Regions from separate parts of the Romboutsia lituseburensis genome, predicted to be linked through region 1. Evidence: riboswitches for the same ligand, from Rfam matches in the RefSeq annotation. Region 1 holds a riboswitch; the other holds the start of a gene.
What was found. Region 1 has a riboswitch for S-adenosylmethionine ahead of metK (methionine adenosyltransferase). Riboswitches for the same ligand answer to the same signal wherever they lie in the genome.
Positions count from the first base shown of each region.

Region 2: linked by a shared signal. The riboswitch ahead of NWE74_RS17765 (methionine ABC transporter ATP-binding protein) and the one ahead of metK (methionine adenosyltransferase) in region 1 are both predicted to bind S-adenosylmethionine.

Region 1 is NZ_JANQBQ010000001.1:2,251,661-2,263,990, forward strand. It holds gene NWE74_RS10765 (ComF family protein) at 207-983, opposite strand; gene NWE74_RS10770 (ATP-dependent RecD-like DNA helicase) at 986-3,208, opposite strand; gene metK (methionine adenosyltransferase) at 3,360-4,553, opposite strand; SAM riboswitch class I at 4,768-4,875, opposite strand; gene yyaC (spore protease YyaC) at 5,170-5,679, shown strand; gene fabZ (3-hydroxyacyl-ACP dehydratase FabZ) at 5,838-6,266, opposite strand; gene mreB (rod shape-determining protein MreB) at 6,282-7,301, opposite strand; gene spoIIID (sporulation transcriptional regulator SpoIIID) at 7,429-7,695, opposite strand; gene NWE74_RS10800 (peptidoglycan DD-metalloendopeptidase family protein) at 7,792-8,475, opposite strand; gene spoIID (stage II sporulation protein D) at 8,770-9,807, opposite strand; gene murA (UDP-N-acetylglucosamine 1-carboxyvinyltransferase) at 9,887-11,143, opposite strand; gene NWE74_RS10815 (YwmB family TATA-box binding protein) at 11,166-11,903, opposite strand; gene NWE74_RS10820 (4Fe-4S binding protein) at 11,995-12,330, opposite strand, start outside.
Region 2 is NZ_JANQBQ010000001.1:3,683,051-3,695,380, forward strand. It holds gene NWE74_RS17745 (DMT family transporter) at 1-164, opposite strand, end outside; gene NWE74_RS17750 (DMT family transporter) at 181-612, opposite strand; gene NWE74_RS17755 (cyclic nucleotide-binding domain-containing protein) at 736-1,449, shown strand; gene NWE74_RS17760 (DEAD/DEAH box helicase) at 1,495-4,293, shown strand; SAM riboswitch class I at 4,442-4,551, shown strand; gene NWE74_RS17765 (methionine ABC transporter ATP-binding protein) at 4,639-5,706, shown strand; gene NWE74_RS17770 (methionine ABC transporter permease) at 5,666-6,346, shown strand; gene NWE74_RS17775 (MetQ/NlpA family ABC transporter substrate-binding protein) at 6,368-7,180, shown strand; gene NWE74_RS17780 (M20 family metallopeptidase) at 7,212-8,417, shown strand; gene NWE74_RS17785 (DUF1284 domain-containing protein) at 8,526-8,912, opposite strand; gene NWE74_RS17790 (biotin transporter BioY) at 8,912-9,445, opposite strand; gene NWE74_RS17795 (hypothetical protein) at 9,670-10,161, opposite strand; gene NWE74_RS17800 (hypothetical protein) at 10,400-10,549, opposite strand; gene opp1C (nickel/cobalt ABC transporter permease) at 11,422-12,171, shown strand; gene NWE74_RS17810 (ABC transporter ATP-binding protein) at 12,186-12,330, shown strand, end outside.

The sequences.
Region 1 (12,330 bases):
GCTTGGGTTCGCCGCACTACTAACTCTCTCGATTTTATACCGGTAGGTCTTACTTCTAAGCCGCACCATGATCATTAACCCAATTTTTAGTGTTAACTTACGTGGATCCCTTTGCCTGCGACTGGCTTGGACTTGCAACCACAGACCTAAATATCACTTTTTCTATTTTAATATTTTATGAGATATATGTCAATAGGAATTTATTCCTAACAACTAAACGTGTTAACTCCTGTTAAAAAAGTTGATACTGTTATTAAATTTACACCTTCTAATTTTAGTATCCTTGAGATCTCATTTACAGTTGCACCTGTTGTAAATATATCATCTACAAGTATTATATTTTGTTCTTCTAGATAAATCTTGTTCTTCTTTAATATAAATGCATCTCTTAACTCATCTTTTCTTTCTTTTTTTCTTAATTTATAAAGTCTTTTAGTGTTCCCTTTCCTTACTATACAATCAAGTACTGGTATATTAAATTCTTTACTTAAATACTTGGCTATCTTATACGCTTGATTAAATCCCCTTTTTTTCAATCTTGATTTATGTAAAGGCACAAATAGTATATAGTCAAAGTTTATTTCCTCTAATATTATTTTTTCCTTCATTATTGATGCTATGTATCTACTCATATAGGTTTTATTGCTATATTTAAATCCAAAAATCATTTTTTTGCTAAAATCATTATATTCTATACATGATATAGCTTTATCAAAATGAAATTCTTTACCACTACAGTAGCTACATTCATCTATATCATGTTCTTCTAAAGAGCAATTAATTATTGGCTTTCCACACTTAATACATCCATCTAGTATAAAATGAAGTTCATCAAAGCAATCCTTACACATGGAGTATGTGTTATTCTTATTTATTGGTTTGTTGCAAATTATGCAACTTATATTATTTGGGTATATAAGGTCGAGAAATATATCAGTCATACATTCATTTATGTCATTTAATTTTTTCAAATGACTATTCATTCTTACTTAACTAACACCCCTTCTTCTTTAAATTTATTGAGTTTATATGATAAATTCGAATATCTATCATTAGTTCTATTGTTTTTTATCATATACTCCAAGTATTTAACATCTCCCACTATTACTACAAGTTTTTTTGCTCTTGTAACAGCAGTATATAATAAATTTCTACTTAATAGCATAGGAGGAGCCCATGTCATAGGTATTACTACTACTGGAAATTCACTACCTTGACTTTTATGAATTGTTGTACAGAAGCTATGATCCAGTTCATCTAGTTCATCATATTTGTACTCTACTATTTTTACTTGATCAAATATTACATATACAATTCTTTTTTCTTTATCTATATGGTACACATATCCAATATCTCCATTATATATACCTTCCCCAGTTTCACTTCTATCTTCATTTTCCCATTTTTTAGTGTAGTTATTTTTAATTTGCATTACTTTATCCCCTACCCTAAAAAGTCTTTTCTGGAAATTCTCTTCAACCTTATATTTTTCAGGTTTATTAAGGTGTTTTTGAAGTTCTATATTAAGGTTAGTAACACCTAAATCCCCTTTCCTCATCGATGCTAATACTTGTATATCCTTTAACTTATCTAATTTATAAAAGTTAGGTAGCCTTTCACTAACTACACTTATAATTTCTTTTAAAATTTCTTCATTTGTATTTCTTTTTATGAAGAAAAAATCTTTATCTTTTGCGTTTAAAGATAATGGCTCTCCATTATTTATTTTATGCGCATTCACTACTATCATACTTTCTTGAGCTTGTCTAAATATTTCATTTAATCTAACAACATTTATTACGCATGATTCTATCATATCACTAAGTACATTTCCTGCTCCTACCGACGGTAGCTGGTCACTATCTCCAACTAATATAACTCGAGTTCCTGGCTTTATTGCTCTTAGCAAGCTATACATAAGTAATATATCTACCATGGAAACCTCATCTATAATTATTACATCTGCCTTTATAGGTTCCTCTTCATTTTTCATAAATTCTAATTGGTCACTATCTGTTGCAAATCCCATTTCAAGAAGCCTATGAATAGTTTTAGCTTCTTTGCTAGATGTTTCACTCATCCTTTTAGCAGCTCTTCCTGTAGGTGCTGCTAATACTACTTCTTGGCTATTATTTTCAAATATTTTAATTATTGTATTTATAGTGGTTGTCTTTCCTGTTCCTGGTCCTCCAGTTATTATAACTACACCACTTTCTATAGCTTCTTTTACTGCAAGCACTTGATTTGTTGCTAGCTTAATATTTTCCTGTTTTTCTACTACTCTAATTTCTTTATCTATATCTATATATAAATCTTTAAATTCAGCTTGAGATAATTTTATTATTTGCTTACAAACTCCATTTTCTGATACATAGTATGGTATCAAATATACCAACTTCATTCCGTTCATTTTTTCTATATGTACCTTTTGATCATATGCTAATTCCATTATACACTCTTCTATTATAGGAGGTTTTACTTCTAGAAGCTTTTTTGCTTCTTGTATTAGAATATCTTCTGGTAGGTAAGTATGTCCACTACTTAAAGATTGGTTTAAAGTATATAATATACCTTGTGATACTCTGTCCTTAGAGTCTTTCTCTATACCTATTTTACTAGCTATATTATCTGCTATTTTAAATCCTATTCCTCTTATATCTTCAGCTAATTGATAAGGATTTTTATTTATATTTTCTAGAGCTTTATTTTTATATTTTTTATATATTTTCATACAGTAGTTTGGTGTAATTCCATATGGAGATAACTCAATAATTATATTTCTAAGTTCTCGATTTTCTTCATAACTTTTAACTATCTGATCTATCTTTTTACTTCCTATTCCCTCTACTTCTTTTAGACGCTCTGGCATATTTTGAATAACATCTAAAGTATTAACTCCAAATTTGTCTATTATCCTTTTAGCCATTTTCTCGCCTATACCATGTATCATACCTGATGATAAATATACATATATACCTTCTAGTGAGTTTGGAGTAACAGGCATAAACTTATTAACTTCAAATTGAGTTCCATAAGTTTTATGATTTACCCACTTACCTTCTACCTCTATGCTTTCTCCTACTGATAATGTAGGCATACACCCAACTATTACTACCTCATTATCTGAATTTGCTAGGTGAGCTATGGTGTATCCATTTTCTTCATTTTTAAAAACTATATCACTTATCATTCCTTCTATTCGTTCCATACTGCTTCTCCTACAACCATAATATTTCTATCGTTCACTTAAGTTGTAATTATTATACCTTTTATGACAAATAAAATCACCCCTTAAAGTAGATTATATAGGCCTTTCCTATATATACTTTAAGGGGTTTAGTATTTATTTATAAATTAAATTATTGTCCTAATGCTTCTTTTCTTAATACTTCTGCTTTATCCGTTCTTTCCCATGGTAAATCTATGTCAGTTCTTCCAAAGTGTCCGTAAGCAGCTGTTTGCTTGAATATAGGTTTTCTTAAATCTAAGTCTCTTATTATCGCACCTGGTCTTAAATCAAAATGCTTATTAACTAATTCAACTAATAATTCTTCTGAAACTTTTCCAGTTCCAAAAGTATCTATAAATACAGATAATGGTCTAGCAACACCTATAGCATAAGCTAATTCTATTTCACATTTGTCAGCAAGTCCTGCAGCTACTATGTTTTTAGCTACGTATCTTGCAGCATATGCAGCAGATCTATCAACTTTTGTAGCATCTTTTCCTGAGAAAGCTCCTCCACCATGTCTTGAGTATCCACCGTAAGTATCTATTATTATCTTTCTTCCTGTAAGCCCTGTATCTCCTTGAGGCCCTCCTATAACGAATCTTCCTGTTGGGTTGATGTATATTATAGTTTCTTCATCTAATAAGTCTGCAGGTATAACAGCTTTTATAACATGATCTATTAGATCTTTTCTTATTGTTTCATTGTCAACATCTTCTCCATGTTGAGTTGATATAAGTATAGTGTGAACTCTAACTACCTTATTTCCATCGTATTCAACTGTAACTTGAGTTTTTCCATCTGGTCTTAGATAATCTAATAATCCTGACTTTCTAACTTCAGTTAATTTTCTTGCTAATTTATGAGCTAATGATATTGGTAAAGGCATTAATTCTTCTGTTTCATTACATGCAAAACCGAACATTATACCTTGGTCTCCAGCTCCTACTTTTTCTATTTCATCTTCACTTATTTCTCCAGCTCTATTTTCTAAAGCTTCATCAACACCCATTGCTATATCGCCTGATTGTTCATCTATAGATGTTATAACTGCGCAAGTATCACAGTCAAATCCATATTTAGCTCTATCATATCCTATACCTCTAACTGTTTCTCTAACTAATTTAGGTATATCAACATAAGTTTTTGTGCTTATCTCTCCTGCAACTAAAACTAATCCTGTAGTAACTGTTGTTTCACACGCTACTCTTGATAAAGGATCCTTTTCTAATAATGCATCTAGTATAGCATCTGATATTTGGTCACAGATTTTATCTGGATGCCCTTCTGTTACTGATTCTGATGTAAATAAATGTCTTGCCATCTTTGCTTCCTCCTTAAATTTGGTAGATTCCCTCGCTTATTATAATTACGAAAAATCATTTTTTTATACTTTTTACTGGTAATTTTTTAATAACCTATTTAAGAACTTAGTATATTTTAAGAGGTCACGGTTTAGTTATTTATTGTTGAATTAAAAAAACCTCTCCTTTTTATAAGAAGAGGTTAATTATATATATCAATACGCTAATTAACTAACCTCATCTCTCAAAACCATATGGTTTTGTAGGATTTAGCACCTTTTCCCAAATATGGGTGGTTGCTGGGCTTCACAGGGCCTATCCCTCCGCCGCTCTTGATAAGGTAATCAAGAAAGTTATTAAGTTCTTTTTATTATATGTTCTTTACAATTTACATCTTACTATGTTTTTAAAACGTTGTCAACAAAATTATTATTTTTTTAGTTTAATATTTTTATATATAAGATTTTGTACTTCAGAATAACAAGTTCAAAACATGTATTTTCTTATTTTTTTATTTGTTAATTTTATATAAACAGTATCCTATCTTAACTTAATTTCATATTATAACTTATCTACTTTAATATAGGTCTTTTTCAGGCCAAAATTTCATATATTTCTTTTGAAGGGGGTGTTCCTATGTATTTAGCCAAGGTAAATTATAAAAAAGAGAATGTCGTACAAATATTAAGTTCAGTCCTTAAAGATTTAGTTGATGAAAATACAGTTGTGGTTTGTATAGGAACAGATCGGGCTATAGGTGATGCTCTTGGCCCTTTAGTTGGTACCATGTTAAAGAATAGTGACTTTAAGTTTCCTGTTTACGGCACACTAGATAATCCTATTCATGCTTTGAATATTTATGAATCTATTGAACATATAAAAAATACTCATCCTAAAGGAAATTTCTTGGCTATAGATGCATGCTTGGGATCCAAAAGTAGTATAGGCAATGTACAAATTAGAAAAGGTCCTATTCTTCCTGGAAAAGGAGTAGGAAAAAAGCTCCCTCAAATAGGAAATCATTCTATAGTAGGGATTGTAGATAAAATAGATGAAAATAATAGATTTTCTTTTAACAATGTAAGGCTTAGCTTTATTATAGAGCTTGCTGAAATAATTTCATTATCTCTATTACTTTCTACCTGATTTCCTATTTTAAAAGAATTATCTCGCACTTCATCCTTACATAAAACGCTACTAGTTGTGCGAGCTTTTTCTATCTATCAATTTTAATCTTTGGCTACTTATGTATGTTAATTTTATTTTATCAAATAAAAAAAGTCCTATTTCTAGGACTTTTTTTATTACTTTTCCACAAGGGCAAACATTAATTCTCCGCTACAAGCTAACTCTTCTCCAACAAAAGCTTTAGCTGTAGCTTTTCCAATGTTTCGTCTTACAGATGTCATCTCTACTTCCATAGTTAATATATCCCCTGGTCTTACTTCTTTTTTGAATCTTACTTTGTCAATACCTGCAAATACACCTAATTTGCCTCTATTTTCTTCTATAGACATCATAGCTACACATCCTACTTGAGCCATTGCTTCTATTATTAATACACCTGGCATTATAGGGTATTCTGGAAAATGACCTTGGAAAAATGGTTCATTTACTGTTACATTTTTTATACCTACGGCTCTTTTCCCAGCATCTAATTCTATTACTTTATCCACTAATAAAAATGGATATCTATGTGGTATTAATTCCTTTATTTGATCTATATTTAACATAAAAATACCTCCTTATTATCTTCTTTTGAAGGTACCTCCTGTTTCAAGCATATCTAAAGAACCTAGTGCACTACCTGTACCTTTAGCTACACAAGACATTGGTTCATTTGCAACAATAACCTTTATTCCTGTTCTTTCTTCGATTCTTGTATTTAATCCATATAACAATGAACCTCCACCTGTCATTATTATTCCTGCATCACTTATATCAGCAGCTAATTCAGGTGGCGTTTTTTCTAATACTGCAAGTGTAGTAAGCACTATTTGTTCTGCACATTCATCAAGTGCTTCTAGCATTTCAGAAGAATTTATTATTATAGATTCTGGTAACCCTGTAACTAAGTTTCTACCGCTTATTTTCATACTTTTTTCTTCTTTTCTTTTATATGCAGTTCCTATTTCTACCTTTATCTTTTCCGCACTTCTTTCTCCGATAAGAAGATTATGTTGCTTTCTCATATATCTTACTATAGCTTCATCAAATCTATCTCCTCCAACTTTTATAGATTCACTAACTACAGATCCACCTAATGATATTACAGCTATATCAGCTGTACCTCCACCGATATCTATAACCATGCTACCATTAGGTTTAGATATATCTACTCCAGCTCCTATAGCTGCTGCTATTGGTTCTTCAATTATATATACCTCTCTTGCACCAGCTTGGCGTGTAGCTTCTTCTACCGCTCTTTTTTCTACTTCTGTAACACCAGTAGGAACACATACCATTATTCTTGGCATAAAGAATCTCCCAAATCCTTTTTTATCCACCACTTTATTTACGAAATAGTTAAGCATTTTCTCAGTTACATTATAGTCAGATATAACACCATCTCTTAATGGCCTTATAGCAACAATATTCCCAGGCGTCCTACCTATCATCTTTCTAGCTTCTTCTCCTACAGCTAAGACAGAATTAGTTCTTTTTTCTATTGCTACAACAGAAGGCTCTTCTAATACTATTCCTTTTCCATCTACGTATACAAGTACATTTGCTGTTCCCAAGTCTATACCTATATCAGCTCTCGCCATTTTTACAACTCCTTTTGTTTCATATTTTATATTTAAACGATTCATTATTTTTTTGCAAAACACTCCTATAATACAAAATATACAAAAACAGAGTTTTAGTCAAGAACAATATAAAAAAATGTAGGTTTTAACCTACATCTTTTTTTATATCTTTCTCATATTTAAGCTTAGTAGCCATTCCTCCTCTTATGTGTCTTTCAGATTTATTCTTTTCTAAAACCATTTTAACTTCCTTAGCTAAAGATGGATTTATTTCTTCTAATCGTTCTGTTACATCTTTGTGAATAGTACTTTTACTCACTCCAAATGTTTTCGCTGTTTGGCGCACAGTGGTATTTTTTTCTAGTATATATTTTGCTACAACGATTGCTCGTTCCTCTATATGAGATCTCAAAACTTCCCCTCCTCACATACTCGCCTTAATCATATATATGTGAGAATTTCAAAAAATATAACAGACTTAATCAAATTTGATTAAGTCTAATTATTTTTATTTAATTAAGCTCATAGGATTCATAGAGCTATTTCCCTTATACGCTTCTACATGTACATGTTGACCATCTTTTCCCTCTACCATAGAAGTATTTCCAACTGTACCTAGAACTTGACCTACTTCAACCTGTTGATCTTTTTTTACATTTATTTTTTCACTTAAATTAGAGTAAACTACAGTAATATCATTATCACTTTTAACTTTTACTGACATACCTTGTTCATCATCTTTAAATACATCTATAATTTTCCCAGCTAATAAAGATTTAATTTCTTGGCCTTTTAATGTACTAACATCTAATCCTTTATGTACTTCCCATAAATTTAATGTTTTTGAGTAAGTAGGCTCTTTATCAGAATATTCTCTAACTACTTTTTCTCCTAAAAAATTAAGTTTCGATTCGTCTTTTTTATTTGCTTGTTGCTCTTTTTCTTTAGCCTTAGCCTTTTCTAGATTATCCTTTGATTCTGTTGTTGTAGGAACAGCAGCATCATTATCTTTTTGTATTAAGTTTACTTCGTCATCATTTTTACTTTCATCAGTCTTATTTACAAATCCGTTGTTAGAAGCTAATTCATCTACATTATTTTTTGTAAACCAAACTCCGCCAACAGCTACTAAGCAAACACATGCAAACAATGCTAAATAAAAACCATCTTTTTCTAATAGCTTTTTCTTCATACAGCACCTCCAAATATATTTATGTATTTATATTGTTGTCCTAATTTCTATTTTTATACAATTTTGTATATATTTTATAAATAAATATTTGTATAAATAACTATTATTTAATATATTTTTTATGCTGGTTTGCAAAATAAAAAAGTCTTCCTTGAAGATCTTATAAGGTTGACTTTTTTGAAATACATATACACAAATTATACTTATCCTTAATTTTAACATGAGTATAATTTCCTATGTATTATAAAAAACTCTATAACCTTAATTAATAAATAGATTATAGAGTAATATTTTTTAATATAAATCTTTTATTGTTGTTCCTGTATAATAATGAGATAGGATTTCATGGTATTTGTAACCCTCTTGAGCCATTCCCTCTGCACCCCATTGGCTCATTCCAACTCCATGGCCATAACCTTTAACAAATATATCTACATAGTTATCTTTAAATGCTAAATCAAAATTAGCTGAATTAAGATTCAAAATCTTTCTTACATCTGTACCTTTTATTTGCTTATTACCTACTTTAATACTTTCTACAGATCCACCATCACTTTTGTCTATTATTTTCACCTGATTACTCAAGTTATCTTCGTTAATCTTCATATCACTATATCCTACTTTAAATGCATGTACAAAGTCTTTATTGCTCATTTTTAATGCTGATGTATACTTTGGTGAATAATTTTTATCATATGGGCTGTCAACTGATTTTAAATATGGATAGGATTGTGCGAATACTTCTTCACTATTTTCAGTTTTTCCTGATGAAGTTGAAAAGTATAATGTAAGTATAGGCTCATCATTATAAGTTATAATATGGCCTTTTGTTTCTTTAACTGCTTGTTGTATTTTAGAGTAAGAATTTTTCATCCATTTCTCACCATTTTTTTTCTTTAAATATTCATAACTTTTATATTCTTGGCAATGTTTGAAGTCTGTACATACTACTGCATTTGGATGTTTACTTTGTTTTCCTTGTTTTTCTTTGTACATAACAAAAGTTCTAGCCGCTACAGCTTGAGCTTTTAATGCCTCTAGATTAAAATCTGCTGACATTTCTCCTGCTAATACACCACATAAATATTCCTCTATATCCATTTGTTGAACTTTACCTATATTATGATTATAAACATTTATTACTGGTGATTTTTTATCTACCGTTTCGTAATTTACTATTTGTTTTGTCTTTCTCTTTATTGTTTCCACAATAGGTTTTGAATTTACCTTAGGTGTTGCTTCTATATCATCATAAGATACTACACTTATTAATATTGGTATACTTATAGAGCATGCAACTATTGTTACTAAAACAGCTAAAGGGTTCTTCATATACTTTTCCTCCTTAGTTTAAATCTTTGTCCTTAAAGTATATGAACAACCCTGTTGTTTTAGACTAGTATTTTTGTTATTAATCTTCTACTATCTTTATATTTCCACCTAATGCAGTTATCTTCTTATCTATATCAACATAACCTCTTTGTATGTGGTATATTTCTCCTATTTGAGTTTCTCCTTCAGCTATAAGACCACATAATATAAGTGCAGCCCCTGCTCTTAAATCTGTTGCATTTACCTTAGCTCCATGTAGCTTGTTTACACCATTAACTACAGCACTCTTGCCTTCTATTTTTATGTTAGCTCCCATTCTATTGAACTCAGCAACATGCATAAATCTATTTTCAAATACAGTTTCTGTAACTACTCCCGATCCATTCGATACTGTAAGCATAGCCATAAACTGAGCTTGAACATCCGTAGGGAATCCTGGATGTGGTAAAGTTTTTATATCAATTGGCTTTAATACTTCTGGTCCTATGACTCTTACTGAATCATTTTCCATTTCTATTATTTCACAACCAGCTTCTTTTAACTTAGCTACTACTGGCTTTAAATGATCCATTATTACATTTTCTATAACTATATCACCTTTTGTCATAGCTGCTGCAACCATATAAGTAGCTGCTTCTATTCTATCAGGTATTACATTATGCTCTGCACCTCTTAATTCCTTAACACCTTGTATTTTTATAGTGTTCGTTCCTGCACCTTTTATATTAGCTCCCATTTCATTTAAGAAATTAGCTAAATCTACTATCTCTGGCTCTTCTGCTGCATTCTCTATTATAGTCGTTCCTTCTGCAAGTGCAGCTGCCATCATTATATTTTCAGTTGCTCCAACTGATGGGAAATCTAAATATAATTTAGCTCCTGTTAATTTCTTAGTTGTAGCTTCTACAAATCCATGATCCATTTCTACTGTAGCACCTAAGTATTTAAATCCTTTTAAATGTAAATCTATAGGTCTTGTTCCTATAGCACATCCTCCTGGCATAGATATCTTAGTATGTTTAAATCTTGCAAGTAATGGACCCATTACTAAGAAAGATGCTCTCATCTTTCTAACTAATTCATATGGTGCTTCGCAAGTAGTTATATTACTGGCATCTACTGTTAACGTATTATCTTTATACTCTACTTCTGCTCCTACATGTCTTAATAAATCTGATATAACGTGTACATCTCTTAAGTTAGGAACTCCTCTTAATGTTGATTTTCCATTTGCTAATAAAGTTGCTGCTATTATTGGTAATACTGCATTTTTTGCTCCATCTATTTTAACACTACCTTTAAGTGGATTACTCTTTTTTACTAATATCTTTGGCATCTTACTAATCTCTCCTCGTTAATTAATAATCTAATTTTATGATTGGCGTAGCGATATATATAAGAGTTTTATCTTCATCTTCGCTATACCTCATTCCTATATTCAAATTAATCTTATTTCCTAAATATTCTAAATAATTTTCGCTTAAAATCTTGCTATACGCTGTTATTGAGACAAAATTCTCTTCCTCAATTCTATCTATTTCTTCAGCATTCATATTATATAATATTTTTTCTAAAATATCATCATATTTATTTATTTGTAACTTTTTTGTGTACTCTCCTGATATACATGTATTTATATCAACCTGAGGTGTATGCTTCTTTAAAGTCTCCTCAAGAATCGTATAAATGTCCACTATACTTTTATATACTTTATTCTCCAATATGTCAACTATTACATAAGACTCTTTTTCATTTTTCTTAATGCAAATTATGGAAACATTTCTTTCGTCAGATTTTATCTGTGCATAGATTTGATTTTCCTGTTTGTTTTTACTTTCTTCCCACTTAATATTACTTTCTTCTAAGCCTAAATTGTTGACGATTTCTATACAAATATCCCTCATTTGAGTTTTAGATATATTATAATCTATGACTGCATTTGCTTTTATATTATAAAACTTAAAATCAGCATGTGTATTATTGAAAGTTTCTATTAATTTGTAATATTCATTATTAGATTTTATATCTGCATAAGATATTAGCATTCCCATTAACATAAGTACTATAAAACTTATTATTATCTTGAATGTTTTCATAAAAAAGTCCCCCTTAAATTATATCGTATTCATAACTGAATTATTGACAAATTTAAGAAGGATATACTCTATATTACAGTAGTATTAAATTTTATATATTATGATTTTTTTTACTTAATAGTTCTTTTTCAAATTTTTCTATACCTAATCTATCTATAACCTTGCAGATTCTTTCTTCAGGATTGGCTAAATCTTTATAAGTTTCTAATATATCTTGAACTATTTCTACGATTTCAGATTCTTGATATAAATTGGTTAATCTGTCACCAAATCTATATCCTCTACCCATTCTTCCTCCAAGATATATGGCCATACCCTTTTCTTTCACTTCCATTGCACCGAACGGACAAACTTGTGCACATTTTCCACAGTTTACACATTCATCTTTATTCCAAACTAGCTTTTTATCAACAAGCTTTACAGATTT
Region 2 (12,330 bases), 1.4 Mb from region 1:
GTTTCACCACTTACAATTAGTAAAAAAATAGAGCCTATTAATCCAAGTACATAATTAAAAAAGGTACTTTGATACATGCCTATCTTATCAGCTAAGACATAATTAATAACTCTCGCAGTAACAATTGTAACACCTGATAAAATAGCAATAATTATATAAAACATAATAACAACTCCCTCCTTATTTAATTGTCATTACACATATACCAATAATGATAGCAGAAATACCTAATATCTTTTTTTTATTAAATTTGCTTATAGGTAAATTAAAAAATCCAAAGTGGTCTATAATTATAGATGTAATTAATTGTCCAAGTAAGCAGACAGATACTGTTAGGGAAACCCCTAAGTTAGAAAAACTTATGTTGCTAAATACAACAGTTAAAACTCCTATAAGCCCTCCTGAAAACATATACAATGGTATACCTTTAATATTTTTTAATTTAGATTTTGTAACTAAAAGTACTAAAATAATACCAATAAGACCTATAATATGAATTATTACACTAGAAGCATAATTTCCAGCGGCTTCTCCAACTGATCCATTTAGGTATAACATTATAGAAAGCAAAACTCCTGTAAATATAGATATAAAATAATTTATATTTAACACCCCCTCATTATTTTCTTTTAATAATTAATAAATTACCATAAAAAATTAATAAAAAGAATGACATATGTCATGTGCACATATAAAATAAAAATTATATAGTAAAAAGTGAAAGGGGTTTAAAAAGTGGAAATAATAAATGATCAATTTCTTATAGAAAGTTATTATAATGAATTAAATATAAAAGAGATTTTTAGTGAAAATATGAAAAATGATATGAAAGTGTTTAAATTTGAAAGAAATGAGTATTTATGTACAGAGGATGAAGATATAAGTTATTTTGCAGTTTTAATAACAGGTAAAGCTAAAGTATTTAAAACATTACCAAACGGGAGAAGTTTACTACTAAGTTTTTATAAGCCTCCTCAATTAATTGGAGATTTAGAATTAGTAAAGAATCAAGTTACAACTGGAACTATACAAGCGCTAAGTGATTGCTACTGCTTAGCTATCCCAATGAATAAAGCAAGAAATGAGCTAACTAAAGATATGAATTTTTTGAAATTTATAAGTGAGAGTCTAGCAGAGAAGCTTTCTGTAATAACTATGAACAGTTCTGTAAATTTGCTTTACCCCTTAGAAAATAGACTAGCAAGCTATATAAATGAAACATCTTCTGTATTTAATAAAAAAAGTTCAAAATACTATATAGACTTTGGAGATAACTTAGTTAACTTAGCAGAACTACTAGGGAGTAGTTATAGACATTTATTAAGAACTTTTAATGGGCTATGTAAAAAAGGTGTTTTAGAAAAAGATAAGTATGGATACTCAATAATTGACAAAGAACTTTTAAAAGAGTTAGCAGGGGATTTATATCAAAATTCTAGATTTTTATAAAATAAACTAACTTCCTAAATTGGTTAAGGTGTTTTTAATGATATAATGATATTTAGCATAATGAAAACAGGTGAGATAATGAACTTTATAAATAAAGATTTTTTAAATTATTTTAAAAGTAAGCCAAAACAAGAAGTAAAGTTAGACGTGAGTTTAGAACTTATAGGAGAAGATAGCATAAGATGTGATTTTTATATAGGAATAGATAATATGTATAAATTAAAAAATCTTAGAGACTTTTCCAAAGCTAGGTTAAACGCTCAGGATATAATATATGGACCGGATTTTATGTACAATATATCAAACAACTATTTTGGATATGATGAAGAAAAAATAGTTGAGATTATAGAAGAATATGGAATGAGTCTTTCTTATACATCGTCGTTAAGAGAACAGCAATCAATGTATTTAAATGGGGCATCAGTAAAAAGACTAATAGAAGCTCTTGAGTATAAAGACTTTGAATTTAAATATAGAAACTTGTACTATACTCCAAAAATAATTAAGGGAGATTTGCCTATAAGTATAACCTTAGAAATGGATAATAATAAAGTTTTACTAAAAAGTGAGAATAAGTTACCAGTTCCTATATCTCAAAGGGGTGATGTAGTATTTTATAATGGAGATATATATTTATTAAGTGGAGAAAATGGAATATATTATAAGAAATTATATACTGTACTAGAAAAATATAATGAAATATCTTTTAAGTCAGAAGAAGTAAGTGAAGTTTTAACAAATGTAGTTCCAAAGCTTGAAAAGATAACTAATAATGTAATTATTGATGAAAATATAGAAGAAAATATAAGTGAAAAATTATTAGTTAGATATTATTTTGATTTAGAAGAAGATAAAATAACATGTAATATTAAGTTTAACTATGAAGGTGAAAATGAAGGTAAATTTATAGTTAAAAATGAGCAAAAAGAAGAAGAAGCAATATATAGACTTTATACATACTATTTTGAAAAAGACAATAATAAATATGTATTTACAGGAAATGATGAACAGTTATATGATTTTTTAACAGTTGAGATAAATAGACTTAAAAATATAGGAGAAGTTTATTATTCTGATAAGTTAAAAGCAAAAAAAATATATGGTTCAAGTTCTATAAGAATAGGATTAGGTGAAGAAATAAACCATTATTTAGAGTTTAATTTTAAAATAGATGGAGTTAATGAAAAAGAATATAAAAATATAATAAAAGCTTTCAAAGACGACAAAAGGTTTTATAAATTGGGAAATGGAAACTTTATAAATTTAGAAGAGCAAGAAACCAAAGATACATTTAAATTGATGGAGAGTTTAGGTTTTACTAGTGATTTTAATCGTATGCAGATAAATACAAACAAGGCATTATATATTGAAAATTTAATGACTAATAAAAAATTACCTTATATAGAGGGTATAGAAAAAATAAGAGAAATTGCAGGTAAGATAAAAAAACTTGATGAGCAAAAAACAGAAATTCCAAAAGACTTAAACGCAACCCTTAGAGATTATCAAATAGATGGTCTAAATTGGTTTAAAACATTAGAAAAATGTGGGTTTGGAGGGATACTAGCTGATGAAATGGGATTAGGTAAAACATTGCAAACTATAACATTTTTATTATCAGAAAAGGATAAAAAAAGTTTAATAATAACTCCAACATCAGTTGTATATAATTGGAAAAAAGAATTTGAAAAATTTGCTCCTAGCTTAAAAATCGTAGTAGCTCATGGTGGTAAAAAAGAAAGGGAAAAAATAATAAGCAATATAGATTCTTATGATGTGATTTTAACTACATATGGATCTTTAAGAAATGATATTGAAAAATATGAAGAAATAAATTTCGATTATTGCATAATAGATGAAGCTCAAAATATAAAAAACCCAACTGCAATAAGTACAGATGCTGTAAAATCTATAAATGCACATAGTAAATTTGCTCTTACTGGAACTCCAATAGAAAATAATTTATTGGAACTTTGGTCTATATTTGATTTTATAATGCCAGGGTATTTGTATAGTCTAAGAAAATTCGATGCTATATTTATTAAAGACGAAAGTCAATTAGAAAATCTGAAAAAAATGATAAAACCGTTTATACTAAGAAGAACAAAAAAACAAGTTATAAAAGAGCTTCCTGATAAGATAGAAAAGGAATTTTTAGTTGAATTGAATAGAGATCAAAAAAAGGTATATGCAATATATGCAGATTATACAAAGAAAAAACTAGAAGAGCAAAATAATAAAATAACGGTATTTTCTTATCTGACAAAATTAAGACAACTTTGCTTAGATCCAAGTATAGTAATAGATGACTATAGTGGAAAAAGTGCTAAAATAGAGACTTGCTTAGAAATTATAAGGGATTATATTCGAATAAATAATAAAATCTTAGTCTTTTCTCAATTTACAACTGTTCTTGAAAATATAGGTGAAAGATTGGATAAAAATAATATAAAATATTTATATTTAGATGGTCAAACTAAAGCTGAAGAAAGATTAAAATTAGTTGATGAATTTAATAAAAGTAAAGAAAAAAAAGTATTTTTAATATCCTTAAAAGCAGGGGGAACTGGACTAAATCTAACTTCAGCAAATACTGTAATTCACTTTGATCCATGGTGGAATCCTGCAGTAGAAAATCAAGCGAGTGATAGAGCACATAGATATGGGCAAAGAGAAGTAGTGGAAGTTATAAAACTTATAGCGAAGGGTACTATTGAGGAAAAGATTGTAAGACTTCAAGAAAATAAAAAAGAATTAATTGATGATATAATAAATAATGATTTATCCCAAGGAAATATTTTAAAAGGATTATCTGAAAAAGAAATGTTAGATTTATTTAAATAAATATTTATGTAAAAAATAATATATTAAAATATAAGATTGAATATTTTTTACAAAAATTAAAAATTAGAAAAATTTAAAAAAGTTGTTGACAATGTTATTAATTAACTATACAATTTGTTTTATAAAATTAATAAAAATTAAATAATAAACCTTATCAAGAGAGACTGAGGGAATGGCCCGATGATGTCTCAGCAACCTACCAATGTTTGGTGTGGTGCTAATTCCAACAGAATTTTTTGAAATTCTGAAAGATGAGGGGAAGTATATTAATATATAAACGTTAAAATCTTCTTCTCATCTTGAGAAGAAGATTTTTTTATTTAATAAAATAAGGAGGGAATAAATTTGATATCACTTAGAAATATAAGTAAAACGTACACATCAGAAAATATTAAGGTAGAGGCATTAAAAAATGTAAACATTGAAGTTGAAGAAGGTGAGATTTGTGGAGTTATTGGATTTAGTGGCGCTGGAAAAAGTACATTAGTACGTTGCATTAATTTATTAGAAGAGCCAACATCAGGAAAAGTCTTTGTAGATAATAAAGAGCTTACATCGTTAACATCAAAGGAATTAAGAGAAGCTAGAAAAAATATCGGTATGATTTTTCAGCACTTTAATCTAATGAAGTCAAAAACAGTTTTTAAAAATATAGCATATCCATTAAAACATAGTGGGCTAAGTAAAGAAGAAATTAAAACTAGAGTGTATGAACTTTTAGAATTAGTAGGATTAAGTGATAAAGCAAGTAGTTATCCAAATCATCTAAGCGGAGGCCAAAAGCAAAGAGTTGCAATTGCAAGGGCATTAGCTAATAACCCAAAGGTTTTATTATGTGATGAAGCTACATCAGCACTTGATCCGCAGACTACCCAATCGATACTTAAGTTATTAAAAGATATCAACCAAAAGCTTGGGTTAACAATAGTCATAATTACACATGAGATGAATGTAGTAAAAGAAATTTGTGATAAGGTCGCAGTAATGGAAAATGGTTATATCGTAGAGCAAAATGACTTAATTCATATTTTTACTAGACCTAAAACAAAAGTAACAAAGGACTTTATATCAACTGTATTTCAAGAAAATAAAATTTATGAACTACTAGAAAAAGATTACTTTTTAAAAGAAATTAATGAAGATGAACTATTAGCAAAAATAGTATTTATAGGTCAAAATACAGGTCAGGCGTTTATTTCAAAAATATCAAGACAGTTTAAAATTGATGCAAGCATATTATTTGGAAATATAGAAATAGTTCAATCAACACCTATTGGATATTTAGTAGTTAAGTTAAGTGGCCAAATTGAAAATATCTTAAATGTAGAAAAGTATCTTAAAGAAAATAATATAGAGTTGGAGGTAATAAAACATGGAAAGTTTAATAACAAACTTACTACCAAATGTAGTTAATTTATATCCTGAAATGGTAAATGCTTTGTTTGAAACTATATATATGGTATTTATATCTGGGTTAATATCTATTTTAATAGGTTTTCCAATAGGAGTAACTCTTGTAGTTACTAGGAAAGGCTCAATATTAGAAAATGTAGTTATAAATAATCTTATAGGCAAAATAATAAATATTTTTAGATCTATACCATTTATTATTTTACTAGCAACAATAATGCCTATTACCAAATTTATAGTTGGAACAACTATAGGTACAGAAGGAGCACTGGTACCATTAGTATTTGGATCTACACCTTTTGTAGCAAGACAAATAGAAACTGTCCTATTAGATATTGATAAGGGGGTAATAGAAGCGGCTCAATCTATGGGATCTAGCCCTTTTGAGATAATATATAGAGTAATGCTTCCTGAGGGAATAGGTGGAATAATATATGCAATTACAATTACAACAGTAAGTTTAATTGGTTTATCAGCAATGGCAGGAACTGTTGGAGGTGGGGGTCTTGGTGACTTTGCAATAAGATATGGTTATCAATATTTTCAAACTGGTGTAATGATAGTTACAGTTATAATATTGCTTATTTTAGTTAATATAGTTCAAAGTATTGGAGATTTTTTACTTAGAAAATTAAATAATTAAGAATATAAAAGGAGATTTGTTATGAAAAAATTATTATCAGTATTTTTAATATTAATATTATCTGTAAGTACCCTAGTAGGTTGTAATAATGCATCTATTAGTGATACAAAAACTGTAAAATTAGGTGTAACAGGTGAAGAACATGAAATCTGGGATTTAGTAAAAGAAAAGTTAGCAAAAGAAGATATTAATTTAGAAATAATTAGTTTTTCTGATTATATAAAGCCAAATATAGCACTTGATGAAGGTGAAATAGATATAAATGCATTTCAACATCATGCATATTTAGATAATTTTAACAATGAAAGAAATTTAAAATTAGTGTCAATTGGAGATACTGTATTTGCACCAATGGCTATATATGCAGGAAAATTAAAATCACTTGAAGCATTAAAAGTAGGTTCAAAAATAGCAGTTCCAAATGATGCTACAAATCTAGGAAGAGCATTAATACTTCTTCAAAATGCAGGATTAATAAAATTAAAAGATACTGTAGGTCTTTTACCAACAATTAAAGATATAGCAGACAATCCAAAAAATCTAGAAATATTAGAATTAACAGCAACACAAATTCCGAGATCTTTACAAGATGTAGATGTAGCAGTAATAAATAGTGGAGTAGCAGTAGATGCAAAATTATCTCCTACAAAAGATTCACTATTTATAGAAGATTCAAATCTAGAAACTTCAAAGCCATATATAAATTTAATAGCAGCTAAAGAAGAAAATAAAAATAATGAAATCTATAAAAAGGTAGTAAAAGTATATCAATCAGAAGAAGTAAAAGAAGCTATTAATAAAAGATATAAAGGAGAATCTATACCTGCATTCTAGATACTAAAAATATATATGTAAAGGGGATATTATGGAAAATTTGAATATAGATAAAATAAAAAGAGACATATTATTTGAAATAGAAAATCAAAAACAAGAATATATAAAAATAAGCCATAAGATACACGAAAAACCTGAAGTTGGAAATAATGAATATTTTGCATGTGAAATACTAACAACTTTACTAAAAGAAAATGGATTTGATGTAGAAATTAATATTGCGGGGCATGAGACTGGATTTATAGCAAAAAAGAAATCAAAATTTAGGGAAGGTCCAGTAATAGGTTTTTTAGCAGAGTATGATGCATTACCATCTTTAGGGCATGCATGTGGACATAACATAATTGGAGTATCTAGCTGTGCAGCAGCAATAGCATTATCAACTCAACTGGATACTGTAGGTGGGGAAGTGAGAGTATACGGGTGTCCAGCTGAAGAAGGTGGTAAAAATGGAAGTGCTAAAGGAAGTTTTGTAAAATATAATTTATTTAAAGATGTGGATGCATGTTTAATGATACATCCATCAAATGAAAATTCAGTTACAGGAACTAGCTTAGCAGTAGATCCAGTTGAGTTTGAATTTATAGGAAAATCAGCTCATGCAGCTGGTTGCCCAGAAAAAGGAATAAATGCATTAGATGGAGTTATACAGCTTTTTAACGGAATAAATGCATTAAGACAGCATTTAACTGATGATGTTAGAATACATGGAATCATAACTGATGGAGGTGATGCACCTAATATAGTACCAGACTATGCCAAAGCAAGATTCTATATAAGAGCTAAAACTAGAAAAATATTAAATGAAGTAACTAAGAAAGTCAAAAATATAGCAAAAGGAGCTGCATTGACAACTGGATCAAAAGTTAATATTAATTTTTTCCAAAATGAAGTAGATAATTTTTATGTAAATGATAAATTTAATGAGTTGTTTGCAGAAGTTATGAATGGATTAGGAGAAGATATAAATACTATAAAAAATGAAGGATTTGGATCCACTGATGCTGGAAATGTAAGTCATGTTGTTCCTACATTGCATCCTCATATAAAAATAGGACCAAAAACTTTAGTAGGTCATACACCAGAATTTCGCGAAGCTGCGTGTTCTAAAGATGGTGATAAAGCTTTAATATTAGGATCAAAAGCACTTTCACTAACAGCACTTAATCTTTTTATAAATGAAAAAAAGCTTAATGAGATAAAAAATGAGTTTGATAATAATATAAATTTAAAATAAAATAGATAAAGCCATATTGATTAAATCTTCAATATGGCTTTAAAAATGAAATTTTAAGCAACGGACAAAGTCGTTGGTGACAGGAGCAAAGAGACTTTTTTATTAAATTTATTTATAGCACATACTTTTTTTACAACTACTAATAGAATACCAGTTGCAATTTCCGCAGATATCATCCATAATTTCTTCAGTAATATTTTCTTTTATAAAATTTACAATTTCATTGTAATTATATACTTTTTCTTCTAGATTAAAATACTTAATCATTTTATCATCAATTGATTTAACTTTATTATTTGTATTACATAAATTAGTTCCTAACATATTAGGACAATTACTACAAATATCATCAGTAGAAAATACTAGTTCAACTAAAATGTTTTTATTACTTCTTAAAGTTCTAGTTATATAATCCATATTTTTAACAAAATCATCACTATAGCCTCTACCGCTATAACCTTGAGTACACATCAGATGATGAGGTCTTAACTTCATTAGTTTAATACTCCTTGCATAGATTTATTTTCTTTAAGTTTTATACCAATAATAGTTGCTAAAAATGCTTTTACTATTCCTGTAACAATGAATGGTGCAACACATGCAATAAAAGCACTCATAATTGTTGTTTTCATAATAAATGCAAATAACATAGTACCAATAGCATAGTTTATAACAGACCCTAATATCATAGCCACAAATACCATAAATTTATTATTACTTCTCTCACATATAAATCCTATTAAAAAGGCCATTATAGGAAAGGATAATATAAAACCACCTGTAGGGCCTAATATTATTTGTATTCCACCTGAAAACTCAGCAAATACAGGTAATCCAACAGCACCAAGTAATGTATATATAATAAGTGAAATAAAACCATTTTTACTTCCTAACAATATTCCAGCTAATGAAACTGCTAATGTTTGCATTGTAAGTGGAACTCCACCAGGGAATGGTATAGCTATCTGTGCAAGAACTGCAGTTATAGCAGCAAATAATGAACATATTACTAAATCTTTGGTCTTCATATGTATCCCCCTTAATATTTTATAAACTATATATGTAAACTAAAATGCTTATATTAGTTTACATATATAATTTAATATATTTTACATGCAAAAGTCAAGTTAATTAAAAAATAGATAATAAAATTATATGGCAAATCAAAAAATACATATTATATGATATGTATTTTTGTGAAATGAAATTATGATTATCTCTTAAGTGAAAATAAGTTACAAAGTATATTTAATTATTTAATTTGAGATTTTGTCCAAAGAAGCGTTTCATCTCCTTTAGCTTTGCTGAAATAGTATTCTCCTAATAATTTACTTTGTGTAGATTCACAATCGGAAGTTAAAAAACCTGTTAAAAATGATAAAGACATACTGTAATAATTTAATGTATTTAAAAGTGCTAGAGATATAGGATTTTTTTCAATATCGCCACTTTCAGTTTGATGATATTGAGAAAGATCTTTTCGTAGACTTTTAATTTGACTTTTTATATAAGAAGCATCTTTTAACATAGAGGATTTATCTCCTTTATTGATAACAGCTTTAAGTGCGTTTGAATTAAGGATATATAATTGTTCGCTTATAGATTCTAATTGAGTTACATACTCATTTTCTACATTTTTTAGAGTATTTAGAGAATTATTAGCATAGACTTTAATATTATCATTTAAATTTATATTAATAGACATAATGCTTAGAACAAGAAATAAAATTATCATTTTTTTCATGATATACACCTCTTAACAAAATTTTATAAGATTAGTATTAGGTAAAAAAATTATAATTATTCATTAGAAATATGTTAGAATTGAATTTTTAATATTAAAAATATATAGTAATAGAAATAGTTACTATATAATATTTATGTTTTATAAAGATAAATTTGTAAATTACGAAATTTTATTTATGACAACACAAAAATAAGGAAAAATTCCAGTAAATAAAATAAAAAATATTAAGATACAATTAATTTTTAGTTTTTAAAACTTTAAATCCTAATAGTGCTAATCCTAATAAAAGAACAACAGTAGTATAGCTATCGGCTAAGATATAAAATAGTATAAGCAATACCATGAAGTTTAATAATAATACCATTAAATTTTTAATTGCTTGCAAATTTATCACCTCTAATATAAGTTAAAATAAAATTTTTATAAAACACAACAATATAATATTAATATAGATATTAAAAAAATGCTATATATATTTAGAAATATGATTGATTAAAAAGATAAAAGTTGAAAAATATAATTTTAAAAAAAACTGTAAAATTAATGATATGTAATTAATATAATTATGTTCAACTATATTATTAATAATATTTATAAAAAATATGCTAAGTGAATTTATAAAAATATAATTTGAAAATTAAACAACTATTAATATTTTTTATGAATTATATTATCAAAAAAATGAATTTAATTAATTCAAAAGCTTAATAATATAAATGTAAAAAATTGGTGTATAATAGTAAACATAAATATTGTAATTAATACATAACCAAAATAAGTCATGAAGGCTTATTTTTTACCATGAAGGATCTATAGGAATTTTAAATTCCTATAGATTTTTTAATGTAAAAAAATTAATAGTTTATATAATTTAAAAAAATTTTAGATGAATTACTTAAACAACTTTGATTTTTAGTTATAATATAGCTTTTTAAATGCATAGGAATTGTCTCTAAAAGTTTAATATTTACTAAAGAACCTTCTTGTAATTCTTTCTCTATATAGCTTTTAGGAAATAATGAATAAAACCAATCGTTTACACCGATAGAAAAGAAATCTGTATATAAAATTGGAAGATTTCTTATTTCATTATCTGTTATTCCATTTTTATAAATATTATTTTTATGGCTAGTTACCAATAGAAATTCATCACATTTAAAAGGTATACATCTATAATTTATATCAAAAAAAGGCTGATAGGAGAATGCAATATCTATAGTTCCATCATATATACTGTTTATAATATTATTAGCAGGTATATTAGCTCCAATAATATCACCGAATGATCCTATTGCAATAGATGTAAAATCTAAGCTTTTGAGAATGAGTATAAAATATCCATTTGGTACTGACCAATTAGGTAGGTGTGTATTTTCAAGAGTATTATATGGTATTAGGAGTACTGTATTTTTATCAATAATAGCTATGCTAGCTACTATACTCATAGGAACAATACTCGGTGTAGTAGCTGGATTTATACGTGGATGGGTAGATGAAATAATAATGAGAATATGTGATATAATGTTATCTTTTCCTAGTGAAGTAATGATACTAGCTATAGTTGGTATTCTCGGAACAGGAATTCAAAATATAATAATAGCAAATATATTAGCTAAATGGGCATGGTACACACGTATGATTCGATCTATTGTTATTCAATATTCTGATAAAAACTATATTAGATTTGCAAAAGTATCTGGATGTAGCATGTTTCATATAATAAGAAAGCATTTGATTCCAGGTGCTATAGGAGAAATTAGTGTATTAGCAACATTAGATACTGGATGGGTTATATTAAATATATCAGCACTATCATTTTTAGGATTAGGAGTACAAGCACCTACTCCTGAGTGGGGAATGATGCTTAGTGAAGCTAAAAATGTTATGACTATATACCCACAGCAGATGTTACCAGTAGGAATTGCAATATTAATAGTAGTTTCGGCATTTAACTTATTAGGAGATAGCATACAAGAAGCATTAAATCCAAAACAGACTTTAAGCTAAAGAGAGGTAAGAATATGAGTTTACTAGAGGTAAAAAATCTTGTGATTGTAGATAATAAAAGTAAACAAAATTTAGTTGAAAATATAAATTTCAAGCTAGGTAAAAATATGTGCTTAGGTATTGTGGGGGAAAGCAGAAGTGGAAAAACGATTACTGCAA